DNA from 3 places in the Planococcus sp. APC 3900 genome. Region 3 is predicted to be linked to each of the others. Evidence: riboswitches for the same ligand, from Rfam matches in the RefSeq annotation. Region 3 holds a riboswitch; each other region holds the start of a gene.
The links. A riboswitch is a leader RNA that binds a small molecule or an ion and turns the genes downstream of it on or off. The one in region 3 is predicted to bind S-adenosylmethionine.

Region 1 (5,223 bases), on a different contig from region 3:
CTGTTGTTCTGTCAATTCGTTGCCGTGGTGTGTAGAAGCGAAACCGCATTGCGGGCTGATGCACAATTGCTCAAGCGGCACAAACTCGGCAGCCTCTGCAATGCGGGCTTTGATGGATTCTTTGTCTTCCAGTTCGCCGTTTTTTGAGGTAAAGACGCCCAGAACGACTTTTGCGCCACCGGCAGGAATGTGTTCAAGCGGCTTAAAGGAGCCGGAACGGTCATCGTCGTATTCGAGGAAGAATCCGTCCACATTTTCATTTGCGAAAATTGTCGGAGCAATCAAAGCATAGCTGCCTTCAAAAGCCCACTTCGATTTGTAATTTCCGCGGCATAGATGAGTCGTCACTGTCAGATCTTCAGGTTTTCCTTCCAACGCTCCATTGGTTACGCGCAATGCCAGATCGATCAAGTAATCGCGGGAGTGGTCACCTTCACTGAAAGGGATTTCCGGTGAAGAAAGGCCGGCAATATAAACGTCGTCAATTTGCAGGTAACGGACACCTGCTTTGTAGAAGGCCTGAAACGCATCGCGGTAAACTTGAATAATGGCTTGTGCGTATTCTTCAATGTCCGGATAAATTGCAGCATTGCGAATTCCCGCATTAAAGAATTGGTTGGGGCTCGGAATCGTTAATTTTGGAACAGCTCTGCCGTCAGCAATGTCTTTCAATTCAAGGAAATCCTGGATGAACGGGTGATCAGGATCAAATGAAATCTCCCCGATATTCCGGACATCATAGCGCTCTGTTTCTTCACCGGCAAACTGGTAACCTGATTCCGGCACATAGCCTTCAAAGCCATTGATATGTTCCATGAAATCCAGATGCCACCAAGTACGTCTAAACTCGCCGTCTGTAACGGCTTTTAATCCGACCTCGATTTGTTTCTCGACAATATGTTGGATTTCTTTCGTTTCGATTTCCCGCAGCTCTTGTGCTGAAATCGTCCCGGCTTTGAAATCTTCTCTTGCTTTATGTAAGGAAGCCGGACGCAGCAGGCTTCCTACGTGATCGGCCTTGAATGGGGCAGTAATCGTTTGAGTCGTTGTCATGTCTGTATTCCTTCTTTCTCTAATAGTATTTTTTCAGTTAGCAATGCTTAACCCGTTGCGGCGTGCTACTTGAGCCAATGCTTGGCTAAGATCCTGTACCAAATCATCCGGATGTTCCAAGCCGACGGAATAGCGCAGCAAGCCGTCAGTGATTCCGCGTTTTTCACGTTCCTCTGCAGGCATAGAGCCGTGTGACATCGTTGCAGGGTACGATAAAATCGACTCGACAGCGCCAAGGCTGACGGCAAACACTGGAATACGCAGATGCTCCACAAAGACGCGTGCTGACTTTTTATCAGCTAGGCGGAAAGAGAGCACAGCTCCCGCGCTTTTTGCCTGGCGTTCGTGAATCGGATTGCCCGGATGGAATGAAAACCCTGGGTAGTATACTTCTTCGATCAATGGATGGTTGTGCAGGTATTCGGCAATTGTCCGTGCTGATTCCGATGACTGGCCAAGGCGTGCTCCTAAAGTTTTGATTCCTTGGATCAACAGGTAAGAATCCTGTGCCCCCAAGACCGAACCGAAGGTATTTTGAATAAAACCTAGGCGATTGCCGAGTTCTTCATCTTTTGTAACCGCAAGGCCTGCAACCACATCGCTGTGCCCGGAAAGGAATTTTGTTGCGCTGTGAAGAACGATGTCTGCGCCAAGTTCCAACGGATTTTGATAGAGCGGCGTCATGAAGGTATTGTCGACGAATGTCAGACAGCCATTGGCTTTCGCCAGTTTTGCTGCGATTTCGATATCCGTAATATTCATAGTCGGATTGGATGGTGTTTCCAAGTAGACGACTTTTGTATTCGGCTGAATGGCATTAGCCATTTCATTCAAATCGGTCATGTTGACGAATGTGTATTCGATATTGAATTTATCCAGCACTTCTGTGATGAAGCGGTAAGTTCCGCCGTAGACATCTTCTGATACCAGGACATGGTCGCCAGAAGACAACAGCATAAATGCGGAAGAGATAGCAGCCATCCCGGAAGAAAAGGCAAAGCCGCGCTTGCCGCCTTCCAATTTTGCGATGGTTTCCTCTAATGCCAGACGTGTCGGATTCCCGGAACGGCTGTAATCAAATGGGCCAAATGAATCCAGGCTTTTCTGATGGAATGTGGAAGATAAATAAATCGGTACGTTGACAGCTCCGGTTAATGGGTCAACTCCGGTAGAATGAATAAACTTGGTTTCGATGCGATCAGTCATATTCAACAACCTCCTTCTTCAATTTCGAAAATGCCTGTGTCAAATCGGCAATTAAATCTTCAGCGAGTTCGACGCCAACTGAGAAGCGCAATAGCCGGTTGCAAACGCCGCGCCGGGTACGTTCTTCAAATGGAATATCTGCATGGGTTTGGGTAGCCGGATAAGTGATGAAGCTTTCGACGCCGCCTAAACTCTCGGCAAATGTAATGAGTTTAATGTTTTCAAGAAAAGGGCCAACCCATTCTTCGTCCTGCAGGCGGAAGGATAACATGCCGCCTTTTCCCGGGTAGAGCACATCAGAAACAACTGATTGCTGCAACAGGAATTCCGCAATGGTTTTGGCATTGGCTTCATGTTGGCGCATGCGTAATGGCAAAGTCTTCAATCCGCGTATCAACAACCAGGAATCGAAAGGCGACAGTACGGCGCCGACCGAGTTATGGAATGTTGAAAGCCTTTCACAAATGCTTTCGCCTTTTGCGACAACCAAACCAGCGAGTACATCGTTGTGGCCGCCGATGTACTTTGTGGCGCTGTGGATGACTATATCCGCTCCGAGTGCAATCGGCTGCTGGAGATAGGGGGTCAAGAACGTGTTGTCGACAATCAGCAGCAGGTCATGCTTTTTCGCTAAAGCTGCATAGGCAACAAGATCAATTTCCTGCATGAGTGGATTGGTCGGCGTTTCAATGAACAATGCCCGTGTATTCGATGTTATTTTTTCTTCTGTATCTTCAACGTTCTTAAATTCGGCATAGGTGGGATGAATGTTATAGGCGGAAGCAAAGTGGTCAAGCAGGCGGTATGTTCCACCATATATATCTTCCGGAACCAACAATTCGTCGCCAGGACGGAAGAGGGACAAGACCAATTGGATAGCCGCCATTCCCGAGCTGCAGGCAAATCCGGCATCGGCGCCTTCGAGTTCCGCAAAGCCTTCTTCAAGGACAGCGCGTGTCGGGTTTTTGGTTCGTGTGTAATCATAGCCCGTCGATTTGCCAAGTCCTTCATGTTCATAAGCCGTCGATAAATATATGGGCGGATTCACAGCTCCTGTAGTTGAATCGCTGCGATTGCCTAATTGAACCAATAAAGTTTCCAAGCTGTTTTTTGTCATTCCACTCATCCTCCCAACAATAAAACAGGGGCTTTTCTTCAATGAAAGAAGAAAGCCCCTGTCTAGAAACGCATTCTTCTCATCTTTTAGGCGCAGCCTATTGGAATTAGCACCGTGTCTTCGTCAGACTGGTTGCTGAGACTTCACAGGGCCAAATCCCTCCGTCTCTCTAGATAAGAAATATCTTATTAAGTTTATGGTGTATCTATTACGATGTTTCTAATCTTAAATCATTTAGCCATGGAAAGCAAGGATGAATTTTAAATAGTTAAAATAGAAAGAAAACAGTAAGCGGAAATTGTAGATAGAGCCTTGTACATCCATGTCAGATCGGATGTCGCATCAGTAAGTAGAATAATTTGCTATCAGTTAAAGAATTAGGGCTCATCACTACAGAACCGCGGTATTCTTTTAATTCGTATATCGAAGTGTTATAATTTATGGAGGAAATTATGTGTATAAAGGAGAAAGCAAATGTATATTGTCACTTCGACGGTAGTTGTTCCGCCTGAAAAAACCGAGGAAGTTATCGGGATTTACCAAAAGCGTTCACGCCGCGTCGATCGGGCGGAAGGCTTTCATTTATTTAGATTGATCCAAAACACCAAAAAGAAAAATGAATTGACGGTCCATATGGAATGGCATACGAAAGCATCTTATATGGCGTGGGTGAGAAGCCAGGAATTCAAGGAGATCCATGATCTTGAGAAAAATTACCCGGACCAGGAATTAGCGGGAATTATCCCCGTTGTTCGGCAGTACGAAGTGGTGGCAGAATGAAGAACGACGTAAAAAATAAAATTGCTTCTGAAACGGCAAAAAGCATATATGCTGCATACCCGACACTTTGGGAGCGTTTTGGAGAGCGCGGTTTTGAGCATACAGAAAAAGATAACCATCACCACCTGGATCATTTGGAGACTGCGTTTTCCCTCAAGGATGAACAGGTATTTATTGATTACGCCATTTGGCTGGAAACTGTTTTGACAAGCCGGAATGTTGAAAGAGCCTTGATCATCGATAATTTTGACCGCTTACTGCAGATCCTTCCGGGGAATACAGAACAAGAGGAAGAAGTCTTTATGTCAGGTTGTTTGCAAAGTGCCATTGCGGTGTTGAAACCTTCATAGAGTAAAGGAGGCTGACATGAATAATCAATCTAAAGAGTTGGCCGAGTTATTTTTGGCCGGCAATGAAAAGCAGGCTTTGCATACAGTTCAAGCCTATTTGCAAAACCATACAAAAAATGAGCTTTACCAGCATATATTGACGCCTGCCATGTATTGGATAGGGGAATTATGGGAAAAGAATATCATTACAGTGGCTGATGAGCATTTAGCAACGGCCATTTGCGATTATGTGGTGTCAGTGACAGAAATGCGTAAAGGGGAACAAACTCCTGAGCAAAAGAAAGTGATGGTCCTCGGACCTGAAGGGGAAGACCATTATATCGGCTTGAAAATGGTGGCTTCGTTATTCAAAGAAAACGGTTGGGAAGTTCGATACCTCGGACCGAATTTGCCGCTCGGTGCCGCCATTGAAACAGCTAACCGCTGGAAACCGGATGCCATCGCATTGTCAGCGGCTTTGGTATACCGTCTGCCTGTATTGAAGAAATACACAGAAGCTTTCAGAGCGCTTGATTTCAAACCATCAGTCATCCTTGGAGGACGGGCGGTGGCCATGGCGAATTGGCCAGCTTCAGAATCTGAAGGCGTCTTGATTGTAAAAGAGTTGGATCAGCTGAAAAATTGGATCCAAACCGGAAAGGAACCTGACAATGAATTCGATATCTCATTTGGATGAATGGCCGCTGCCTGCTTTTAAATTGAATAATAAACTGGCAA
Region 2 (5,223 bases), on a different contig from region 3:
ATGATTGAGAAGATGGACTTCTTCATTTCGCCGGCGTATTCAGTACCCCCGATCAAAATGATGCGTTGTTCCATCGATACAATGATGAATGTTTCAGAAGCGGTCCCATCAACTGCAGGGTCTGCCATGAATGTAGGAGCATAGACTACAGTGAATTCAGCTTCATGCGTTTTCAATTCTTCAGCCGTCGGACGGATGAACAATTGGTGGGCAAACAGGTTATGCCACGCGTACTCATTGATAGTTTGGATCGGTACACGGGATTCGTGGTCAGCTCCGGCGAATCCTTTGAATACGTATAGCGCATCTTTTTCTTTTAGGTGTTTAAGCACTTTAGCGTACAGGTTTTCGAACACTTCGCTGGAAATCGGACGGTTCACATTGCCCCAGTCGACTTTGTTTTTAGAACTTTCTTCTTCGACCATGTATTTGTCTTTCGGCGAGCGGCCTGTGTATTTCCCAGTCTCCGCTTTAACAGCGCCTTCCCGTGTCAAAACCGCTTCTCCGCGAGATGTTGCTGCTTCCACTAATTGTGGCACTGATAATTGAACATGTACATTTGGGCCAGTCAAAAGATCCTTCAAATCGTTTGCAAAGTTCACTGAAGTCATATATATGTACCTTCCTTTTCTGTTATTCCCATGGCGATGGGGAGGATGTATATTCGTTCATTAGTATAACACATTAGGTTCATTAGTCTATACTAATTCGCTGCAGAATTGAAAAAATATTGAAATAAGGTTCTATATTAGGGGATTGGGAAGGACGGAGGCTGTTGCTCCTTGGAAAATTCGAAGGTCATATTGTTTTAAAGATGGGGCTAACTCCCATCATAACAGGAGCTGTATGAAATCACATAATCCCAATTAGAAATTATTGCAGTTTCCTGGCCGATAGGAAAAGAACTTCACGAATGTTCACTGCGTAGGATGAGAGCATCCAGCAATAAAATTTGAGCATTTTATTCGCCGAAATCGTTGACATCCCCAAACTATTTCCGTATGATGAAAAATTGAACGGATACTCTTATTCCGAGCTGGTGGAGGGGACAGGCCCTATGAAACCCGGCAACCTGCTGCAACTGCAGTGATGGTGCCAAACCTGAAACAAGGCTTACAGGCCTTGGATGATAAGAGTGAAAGGTGCTTATGATGATTCTCCTTTCCTCATGACGAATGAGTGAAGGGATTTTTTTATGGAATGCCCTTAATCCTCGTGTGAAAGGCCACAGACGGCTTGAAGTTCAATCCGGAAATTCCGGAACGGACTTGACATGGGAAACGAGTACCGTATCAATTTCGAGAGCAATCTCGCAGGATATAAGGAGGAACATTTTTTGAAAAACCGTCGATTATTTACTTCAGAATCAGTAACAGAAGGGCATCCGGACAAAATCTGTGACCAAATCTCAGATGCTATTTTGGATGCAATCTTAACCGAGGATCCAAACGCACGTGTTGCGTGTGAAACGACTGTAACGACAGGACTTGTTTTAGTAGCAGGGGAGATCACTACTTCCACTTATGTGGACATTCCAAAAGTCGTTAGACAAACGGTAAGAGAAATTGGATACACACGCGCTAAATATGGTTTCGATTCAGAAACAAGTGCAGTTCTTACAGCGATCGATGAGCAATCGCCGGATATTGCTGCCGGAGTCAATGTGGCACTTGAATCACGTGAAGGCCAAATGACAGATAAAGAAATGGACGATATCGGAGCAGGCGACCAAGGGTTGATGTTCGGATATGCCAACAACGAAACTGAAGAATTAATGCCATTGCCGATTTCATTGGCACATAAATTGGCGCGCCGCTTGGCTGAAGTACGCAAGGAAGAAATTCTTCCATATTTGCGCCCGGATGGCAAAACGCAGGTGACAGTTGAATATGATGAAAACAATAAACCGCTACGCGTGGACACAATTGTTATCTCTACTCAGCACCACCCGGAAGTAACGCTTGAACAGATTCAACGCAATATTAAAGAATACGTCATCAAAGAAGTCGTTCCGGCAAAATGGATCGATGAAGACACCAAATACTTTATCAATCCAACTGGGCGTTTCGTAATTGGCGGACCTCAAGGAGATGCGGGCTTGACTGGCCGCAAAATCATCGTAGATACCTACGGTGGCTATGCTCGCCATGGCGGCGGTGCTTTCTCCGGTAAAGACGCGACAAAAGTTGACCGTTCAGCAGCTTACGCAGCCCGTTATGTAGCTAAAAACATCGTTGCTGCAGGCCTTGCAGACAAATGCGAAGTGCAGTTGGCGTATGCAATCGGAGTAGCACATCCTGTGTCTATCGCTTTCGATACATTCGGCACGGGCAAAGTAGATGAAGACAAATTGGATGATTTGGTACGTGCAAACTTTGATTTGCGTCCTGCCGGCATCATCAAAATGTTGGATCTGCGCCGCCCGATCTACAAGCAGACTGCAGCTTACGGACACTTTGGCCGTACGGATGTTGATCTTCCTTGGGAACGTACTGACAAAGCAGCAATTCTTAAAGAAAAAGCTGGCGTAGAAGCTGGTATTTAAACATGCGTTAGAAAAGGATGACCGGGCAGCGATGCCTGGTCATCCTTTTTTTGTTAGTCTTTTTGAAGAGATTTGTAATAAGCCCCTTTTTCCGCATATTCGCGAACGATGCGTTCCATGTCGATTTTGTCATCTTCGCGCAGTTCACGGACCACTTTTGCGGGACGGCCGAGCGCAAGCATGCCGGGTGGAATGACTTTTCCGGGAGGAACCAAGCTGCCCGCTCCGACAAATGCACCTTCTCCGATTTCCGCTCCGTCGAGAATGACGGACCCCATGCCTACCAGCGCCCCTTTGCGGATGATGCAGCTATGCAAAGTCACTTGATGGCCAATGGTCACTTCATCTTCCAAAAGCAAGGTTTTGCCAGGGCTTTGATGAAGCATGCAAAGATCCTGGATATTGACTTTATTGCCGATAATGGTTGGTGAGACATCGCCGCGGATAACCGTGTTGAACCAAACCGATGAATGGGCGCCAATCGTCACATCACCCGAGATGGTCGTATAGTCAGCGATGAAAACCGATGGATCGATTTGGGGGAATTTGTCTTTATATGGATAAATCATGGCAAAGCTCCTTTAAAAAAGATAAGATATTCTATAATCGTAACAAATCAAATCAAAACGTCAAATAGGAAATACAGCAGTAAGAATTATTGGTGGAGAAAGGAAGTCGGAATATGTGGAAATGGCAGGCGGAAGGCACAGCAAAAGCGGTAGTGGTATTGATCCATAGCGCGTATGAGCAGCATCTGCGTTATGCATGGCAAATTGAGAAATGGCGATCGGCTGGATTTCATGTCTATACGGGAGATTTGCCGGGCCATGGCAGGAATGCTGGTGCCGATCACGTACACCGTGAATCGTTTGATGACTACGAGCAGGCAGTAAGTGAAATGCTGAAACTGTCATCGGAAAATGATTTGCCGGTATTTGTCATAGCGCATGGACTGGGCGCAACCATAGCGATGAATGTGCTGGCAAACCGAAAGTTCAATGTGGCCGGTGCCATTTTCACCTCTCCATGGCTTCAATTGAAGAAATTGCCTCCGAAAGCACCTCATGCATTTCCGGGAGTTTCTCAGTTGACGGGCCGGAGGAAAATGGAACATGGCATTGAACTCCGCCATTTGACCAGAGACCAATTTTCCTTAGATCAGGAAACTGAAAACAAACTGTACCATTCAGTCATCACCTCTGGATGGTATAAGGAGTTGCAGAGCTATATGAAAGAAACCGCAGCTGCTGTCGACTTGTATCCTCGGATTCCGACGTATCTGCATACAGCAGAGCGGGATATGATTACTGAAATAGACGCATCCCGGCAATGGCTGCTGAAGCAGCAGCTTACCGAGTTTAGTTATAAGGAATGGAAATTCTGCTATCACGACATTTTTCAGGAACCGGAAAAAGAAGAAGTTTTTCAAGCGGCGCAAGCATTTATCTATACAGTGCTGCGGTCGGTCGGTTACTTGGTTGAAGAGTGAACGAGAATAAATGGCGCAGAGGAGAGATTACAATGGCATTAAGCTATAGCATACTGGACCAATCCCCGATTTCAGAAGGCAGTTCACCGCAGGAAGCCTTGAAACAGACGGCGGTTCTTGCACAAAAAGCTGAGCAATGGGGGTATACCCGCTTTTGGGTATCTGAGCATCACGATGCGACGACCCTGGCCGGCTCTTCGCCAGAAGTGCTGATCGCCCATCTCGGAGCGGTGACCAACACTATTCGGTTGGGATCGGGTGGTGTCATGCTGCCGCATTATGCCCCTTTTAAAATTGCTGAAAACTTTAAGCTGCTGGAAGCGTTGTATCCAGACAGAATCGATGCCGGAGTCGGCCGTGCACCTGGAGGCATGCCGCGTGCTTCCTATGCATTGAACGAAGGCAAAAAACGGGACACCAGCCAATTCCCTAAACAAATCGATGAGCTGCGCATGTACTTGATGGATTCGATTCCCGAAGAACATCCGTATTACGGAATGAAAGCGACACCGGTGACGAAGCATAGCCCGCCGATCTGGATATTGGGGTCAAGTGAAAACTCGGCACAGCTGGCAGCGGAAAAAGGATTGCCTTATATGTTCGCTCATTTCATCAATGGCGAAGGCGGACAGGAGTTTGCCAAAGAATACCGGAAACAGTTTAAGTCTCATAAAGAAAGCGAACCCCGGGTAGGCTTCGCGATATTCGTCGTCTGTCAGGAAACGGCCGAACAGGCGGAGTGGGTGGCTTCATCGATGGATCTGTCCTTGTGCATGGGTGCGCAGGGAATGCCTTCAAAAGGCACACCGCCTCCTGAAAATGCTAGGGCATATCCCTATTCCAAATTTGAAAAGTTATTGGTCGCTGAAAACCGCCGCCGAATGGTCGTCGGTACACCGGAGCAGGTAGTGGACAAACTGGAAATTATGTCATCCGAATATGGAGCGGATGAAGTGATGCTGGTTTCATCGGCTTACGACTTTAATGACAAACTTAAAACTTTCCGATTGATTGCGGAAGAAATGCAGAAACGCCGATAGGAGAAATCTTATCGGCGTATTTTTATGGCAGATTTTTGTTTCCAAAAATTTAGAATAAAAAAGGGGAATTCAGTAAAAATGGATTGAATATTCAAATTATTTTATTTCATTGTATACATTTAATTTTTAAAAATATATGTTCAAAGCAG
Region 3 (5,223 bases):
GATTCACGCATCAACCGTATTTTTGAAGGAACAAATGAAATCAACCGTCTATTGGTGCCAGGAACGCTATTGCGCAAAGCAATGAAAGGTGAATTGCCATTATTGCAGCATGCACAGAAGCTTCAGGAAGAACTGATGATGATGATGCCGGAAGAAGTTGGCACAGAAGCTTTGGCTCAAGAGAAGTACTTGGTGAAAAATGCCAAGAAAATTGCTTTGCTTGCTGCAGGCCTAGCGGCTCAGACATACGGCACGAAGTTGGAAGCGGAGCAGGAAGTGCTTGTCAACATCGCAGACATCGTGAGCAACGTCTTTGCGATGGAATCAGTAGTGTTGCGTACAGAAAAAGCGATTGCTGCTTCAGGTGAAGAAAAAGCCAAGCAAAAACTTCTGTATACGCAGATTTATTGCCAGGAAGCATTCGACCAGATTGAAAAGGATGCCAAAGAAACGTTGATTGCAGCCATCGAAGGCGACAACCAGCGCATGATGCTTTCAGCATTGCGTAAATTGACCCGTTCAACGCCTTACAACGTCATTGCGAAAAAACGCGAAGCGGCTGTTAAGTTGATTGACGTTGAGAAATACATCGTTTAAGTGATAACGGTAACAGGCAGATCCGAACTTATCGGATTTGCCTGTTTTTTTTTGCGTCGACCGAAAGCCTTCTTTTTGGTAAGCTTAGAAAAAAGGGAGGTTCTAACTTGATTACTTATTATGCGTACCCGAAATGCACAACTTGCCGGAAAGCGAAAAGCTGGCTGGACAAAAATAATGTGGAATATAATGAAATACATATCGCAGAAAACCCGCCGACAAAAGAACAATTGGCTGAAATCTATCAGGCTAGCGGTGTGGAATTGAAGAAGTTTTTCAATACAAGCGGTTTAATCTATCGTTCGCTTGGCTTGAAAGACAAATTATCGACCATGACCGAAGAACAGCAATTAGAGCTTTTGGCTTCAGATGGCATGTTGATCAAGCGTCCGTTGGCTTGGGATGGAAAAAAGGTGACACTAGGTTTTAAAGAAGCCGATTACCAGAATAACTGGCTTTAAGAAACGGCATCATCTTGTATTTCACAGATGTTTATGTCAAACTGAAATTGAATCAACTACATAATTTGGAGGGGTCAAGATGAGCACACCAGCAGAACTTCGTTATTCTAAAGAACATGAATGGGTTAAGATCGAAGATGGCAATGCGCGTATCGGAATTACTCATTTCGCACAGGCTGAATTGGGGGATATCGTATTTGTTGAACTTCCACAAGTTGGCGATGAACTGAAAAAAGACCAGCCTTTCGGCAGCGTTGAATCCGTTAAAACAGTTTCGGAATTATATGCACCAATCAGCGGCAAAGTGATCGAAGTCAACTCCGAGCTTGAAGACAGCCCGGAATTCGTCAACGAGTCACCTTACGAGCAGGCATGGATGGTGGTTATTGAAGCCCCTTCTGAAGAAGAAATCAGTGATCTGATGAATGCTGATCAATACAAAGAAATGACCAACGAATAATTCCCGGAAAGCGCCTTTAATTTGGCGCTTTTTTTATTTGCGCCAAAGACGGAGAGAGTTGTGAAGAACCCCTATTCACTAGGTATCGAGTCCAATCTCTTGAACTAACCGTGCACCAACTGGTTTTTGAAAAGCTTATTTGTGGAATAACTCAATATAAAGGGGTATATTTCAACTTATATAGAAACAGCTTTTGAACTTATTCTATATTCGATGGGGTGAGTGTTATGGGAAAGGTGATTGTTGTGGAAGGGCTCAGTGATAAGACGAGAATTGCACCGCTCATTGCAGAACCCGTGACGATTCTTTGCACAAATGGTACAGTAAGTCCAACGAGACTTGAAGAATTGCTGCTGCCATATGAAGGCCAGGACATCATTATATTAGTGGATGCAGACTCTTCAGGAGAAAAATTGCGGAAGCTGGTCAAGCGTGAGTTCCCTGAAGCCCGGCATTTTTATGTGAACCGGAGCTACAAGGAAGTCGCAGCAACGCCGCTCCGGATCCTGATGGATGTGCTCATCTCAGCGAATGTCCAGGTCAATAAGCTATTAACAGAGGGATGAAGACGATGCAGGAATGGACTCATAAAGAATGGATCAAAGAAAAGAATACCAATCGCACTACCGCGTATTACTTATACACACCGATGTGCGGGACTTGTCAGGTAGCTTCCAAAATGCTGTCGGTTGTCACAGAACTATTGCCGGATCTTCCGATTGGCAAAGCGAACTTGAACTATGTACAGGAAATTGCAGGAATGTATGAAGTGGAAAGTGTTCCTTGCCTGCTGATTACAGAGAATGGGAAGCTCAAGGAAAAGATTTACGCTTTCCAATCGGTACCTTATTTATATGGCAAGTTGAAATCTGTTGACGAATATAGCCGGTCATGGTAAATTGAATTTCTGGTAAGAAAAGCGCGGGACTCTATTTGAAATAGGCGAAGCGTAAGATTTACCACCAATTAAAATCTATTCTGTTTTACTAATTTCATATCGAACTCTTATTAAGAGTGGTGGAGGGAAGTGCCCTATGAAGCCCGGCAACCGTCATGAAAATGAAATGGTGCCAAATCACACGAAGCGAAAGCTTTGGAAGATGAGAGATTGGTTTCCGTATAATATACGTTTGCCCTTCTGCTCAGTTATGCGCGGAAGGGTTTTTTATTTTTAGGATTCAGGGGTGTTCAACGAATGATCGAGTTAAAGAAAGTGACGAAAAAATTTGATACAGGCAAGGCGGTTCTTACGGCTGTCGACCAAGTTGATTTATCTATTGCTGATGGAGAAATATTTGGGATTATCGGATATAGTGGAGCCGGTAAAAGTACATTAATCCGCTTGTTGAATGGATTGGAAAAACCGACTTCCGGCACTGTGGAAATCAACGGAAAGGTAATTACGTCCATTAAAGGCGGGGAATTGCGGAAAGCGCGCCAAAAAGTCAGCATGATTTTCCAGCATTTCAACTTATTATGGTCGAGGACGGTTAAAGAGAACATCGAATTCCCTTTGGAAATTGCGGGAGTCTCAAAAGCGCAGCGTGGAAAACGGGTGCAGGAACTGATTGAGCTGGTTGGATTATCGGGCCGCGAAAATGCTTATCCATCGGAACTGTCTGGCGGACAGAAGCAGCGTGTCGGTATTGCCCGTGCGCTGGCGAACGATCCGGAAGTCCTATTATGTGATGAAGCAACTTCTGCACTTGATCCGGAAACGACAGACGCAATCCTAGATTTATTGGTCGATATCAACAAGCGATTAGGCTTGACCATCGTATTGATTACTCATGAAATGCACGTCATCCGAAAAATCTGTCATCGTGTTGCTGTAATGGAAGGCGGGCGTGTCGTGGAGCTCGGGGATGTTCTGAATGTTTTCCAATCACCAAAAGAAGAAATCACCAAACGCTTTGTGGCCCAGGTCACTGATAGTGGAGATTCACAGGAAACCATCAAAAACCTTCGTGAGTTGTATCCGACAGGCGAACTGGTGAAATTGGTTTTTGTCGGAGAACAAACCGAACAGCCAATTCTGACAAAACTGATTCGCAGCCATTCGGTGGAAGTCAATATCGTCCAAGGCAATATTTCGCATACGCAACGTGGAGCTTATGGAACATTGATTCTTCAGTTGAAAGGCTCTCCTGGTGAAATGGAAGAAGCTTTGGCATTTCTCCACTCAGAAGATGTTCAAACGGAGGTAATGCACAATGATTGATTCGTTATTCCCCAATGTAGATTGGGACAGTATGTGGGAAGCCACACTTGAAACTCTTTATATGACAGCTTTATCAACGTTGTTTACATTCATCATCGGTTTGGCTCTTGGAATCCTGTTATTTTTGACAGCTCCGAAGCAATTATGGGCAAATAAAGTGGTCAATTGGCTGACAGGTGCATTCGTTAATATATTCCGCTCCATTCCATTTATCATTTTGATTATTTTATTGATTCCTTTTACGTTATTCCTGATGGGTTCCATTCGGGGGCCAAACGCAGCTTTGCCCGCATTGATCATCGGCTCAGCTCCATTTTATGCACGCATGGTGTTGATTGCATTAAAGGAAATCGACAAAGGAGTCATCGAAGCAGCACGCTCTATGGGCGCGACGACCGGCACAATCATTTGGAAAGTGCTGCTGCCTGAATCGAAACCGGCATTGATTTCCGGAATTACGGTAACAGCCATCGCATTGGTCGGCTATACGGCTATGGCAGGCATCATCGGTGCAGGCGGCCTTGGGACATTGGCTTTCCTGGATGGTTTTCAGCGCAGCCGTGAAGACGTCACATTGATGGCGACGATCCTAATCTTGATCATTGTGTTCGTCATTCAATATATTGGTGATTTGGTAACAACAAAAGCAGATAAACGGTAATTGCGGATTTTCCGTTCCATAAACTAAAACACAGCAAAAGGGAGAGATAAAGATGAAGAAATTTGTAGTAGGAACAGCGTTGACAGCTTTAGTACTTGCAGGATGCGGAAATGGCGGAGCGGGTGAAGAAGAATCTAAGACTTTGCGTGTTGGTGCTTCCAATGTACCCCATGCTGAAATTCTAGAGCAAGCACAGCCACTTCTTGAAGAACAAGGAATCGAATTGGAAATTGAAACATATCAGGATTATGTCCTCCCTAACGAAGACTTGGAGTCTGGTGAAATTGATGCCAACTACTTCCAGCATATTCCGTATTTAGAATCACAGCTAGCGGATCATGGCTATGAATTCGAAAATGCTGGCGGAATCCACATCGAACCAATCGGAGTCTACTCACAGGATTACGCATCTCTTGATGAACTTCCAGAAGGCGGTACGATTTTGATGAGCAACTCGGTAGCGGATCATGGGCGTATTCTGTCACTGCTTGAAGCTGAAGGTTTGATCAAATTGGCTGAAGGCGTTGATAAAACAGCTGCTGAAGTAAGCGATGTTGTTGAAAATCCTAAAAATCTTCAGTTTGACGCGAACTATGAGGCAGCCCTGCTGGTTCAAATGTATGAATCCGGTGAAGGCGATGCTGTCTTGATCAATTCCAACTATGCCATTGATGCAGGAATTAGCCCGTTGGAAGATTCAATTGCACTTGAATCATCAGAGTCGCCTTATGTAAACATTATTGCTGTTCGCGCTGGCGATGAAGAGAATGAAAATGTAAAAGCATTGGTAGAAGTTTTGACATCTCAGGAAATCCAGGATTTC

Region 1: it holds a riboswitch for S-adenosylmethionine, as region 3 does, so the genes downstream of both, QMA04_RS04985 (methionine biosynthesis PLP-dependent protein) here and QMA04_RS14630 (methionine ABC transporter ATP-binding protein) in region 3, are expected to answer to the same signal.
Region 2: it holds a riboswitch for S-adenosylmethionine, as region 3 does, so the genes downstream of both, metK (methionine adenosyltransferase) here and QMA04_RS14630 (methionine ABC transporter ATP-binding protein) in region 3, are expected to answer to the same signal.

The regions. Positions count from the first base shown of each region.
Region 1 is NZ_JASDCT010000002.1:200,442-205,664, forward strand. It holds gene QMA04_RS04975 (5-methyltetrahydropteroyltriglutamate--homocysteine S-methyltransferase) at 1-1,053, opposite strand, end outside; gene metC (cystathionine beta-lyase) at 1,087-2,259, opposite strand; gene QMA04_RS04985 (methionine biosynthesis PLP-dependent protein) at 2,252-3,376, opposite strand; SAM riboswitch class I at 3,453-3,556, opposite strand; gene QMA04_RS04990 (antibiotic biosynthesis monooxygenase family protein) at 3,851-4,156, shown strand; gene QMA04_RS04995 (hypothetical protein) at 4,153-4,506, shown strand; gene QMA04_RS05000 (cobalamin B12-binding domain-containing protein) at 4,523-5,182, shown strand; gene QMA04_RS05005 (STAS domain-containing protein) at 5,157-5,223, shown strand, end outside.
Region 2 is NZ_JASDCT010000009.1:89,113-94,335, reverse strand. It holds gene pckA (phosphoenolpyruvate carboxykinase (ATP)) at 1-611, opposite strand, end outside; SAM riboswitch class I at 1,024-1,136, shown strand; gene metK (methionine adenosyltransferase) at 1,337-2,545, shown strand; gene QMA04_RS16330 (gamma carbonic anhydrase) at 2,599-3,114, opposite strand; gene QMA04_RS16325 (alpha/beta hydrolase) at 3,228-4,034, shown strand; gene QMA04_RS16320 (LLM class flavin-dependent oxidoreductase) at 4,067-5,074, shown strand.
Region 3 is NZ_JASDCT010000007.1:132,237-137,459, forward strand. It holds gene QMA04_RS14605 (acyl-CoA dehydrogenase family protein) at 1-597, shown strand, start outside; gene QMA04_RS14610 (arsenate reductase family protein) at 705-1,058, shown strand; gene gcvH (glycine cleavage system protein GcvH) at 1,138-1,518, shown strand; gene QMA04_RS14620 (ribonuclease M5) at 1,746-2,084, shown strand; gene QMA04_RS14625 (thioredoxin family protein) at 2,090-2,416, shown strand; SAM riboswitch class I at 2,521-2,625, shown strand; gene QMA04_RS14630 (methionine ABC transporter ATP-binding protein) at 2,714-3,739, shown strand; gene QMA04_RS14635 (methionine ABC transporter permease) at 3,732-4,400, shown strand; gene QMA04_RS14640 (MetQ/NlpA family ABC transporter substrate-binding protein) at 4,453-5,223, shown strand, end outside.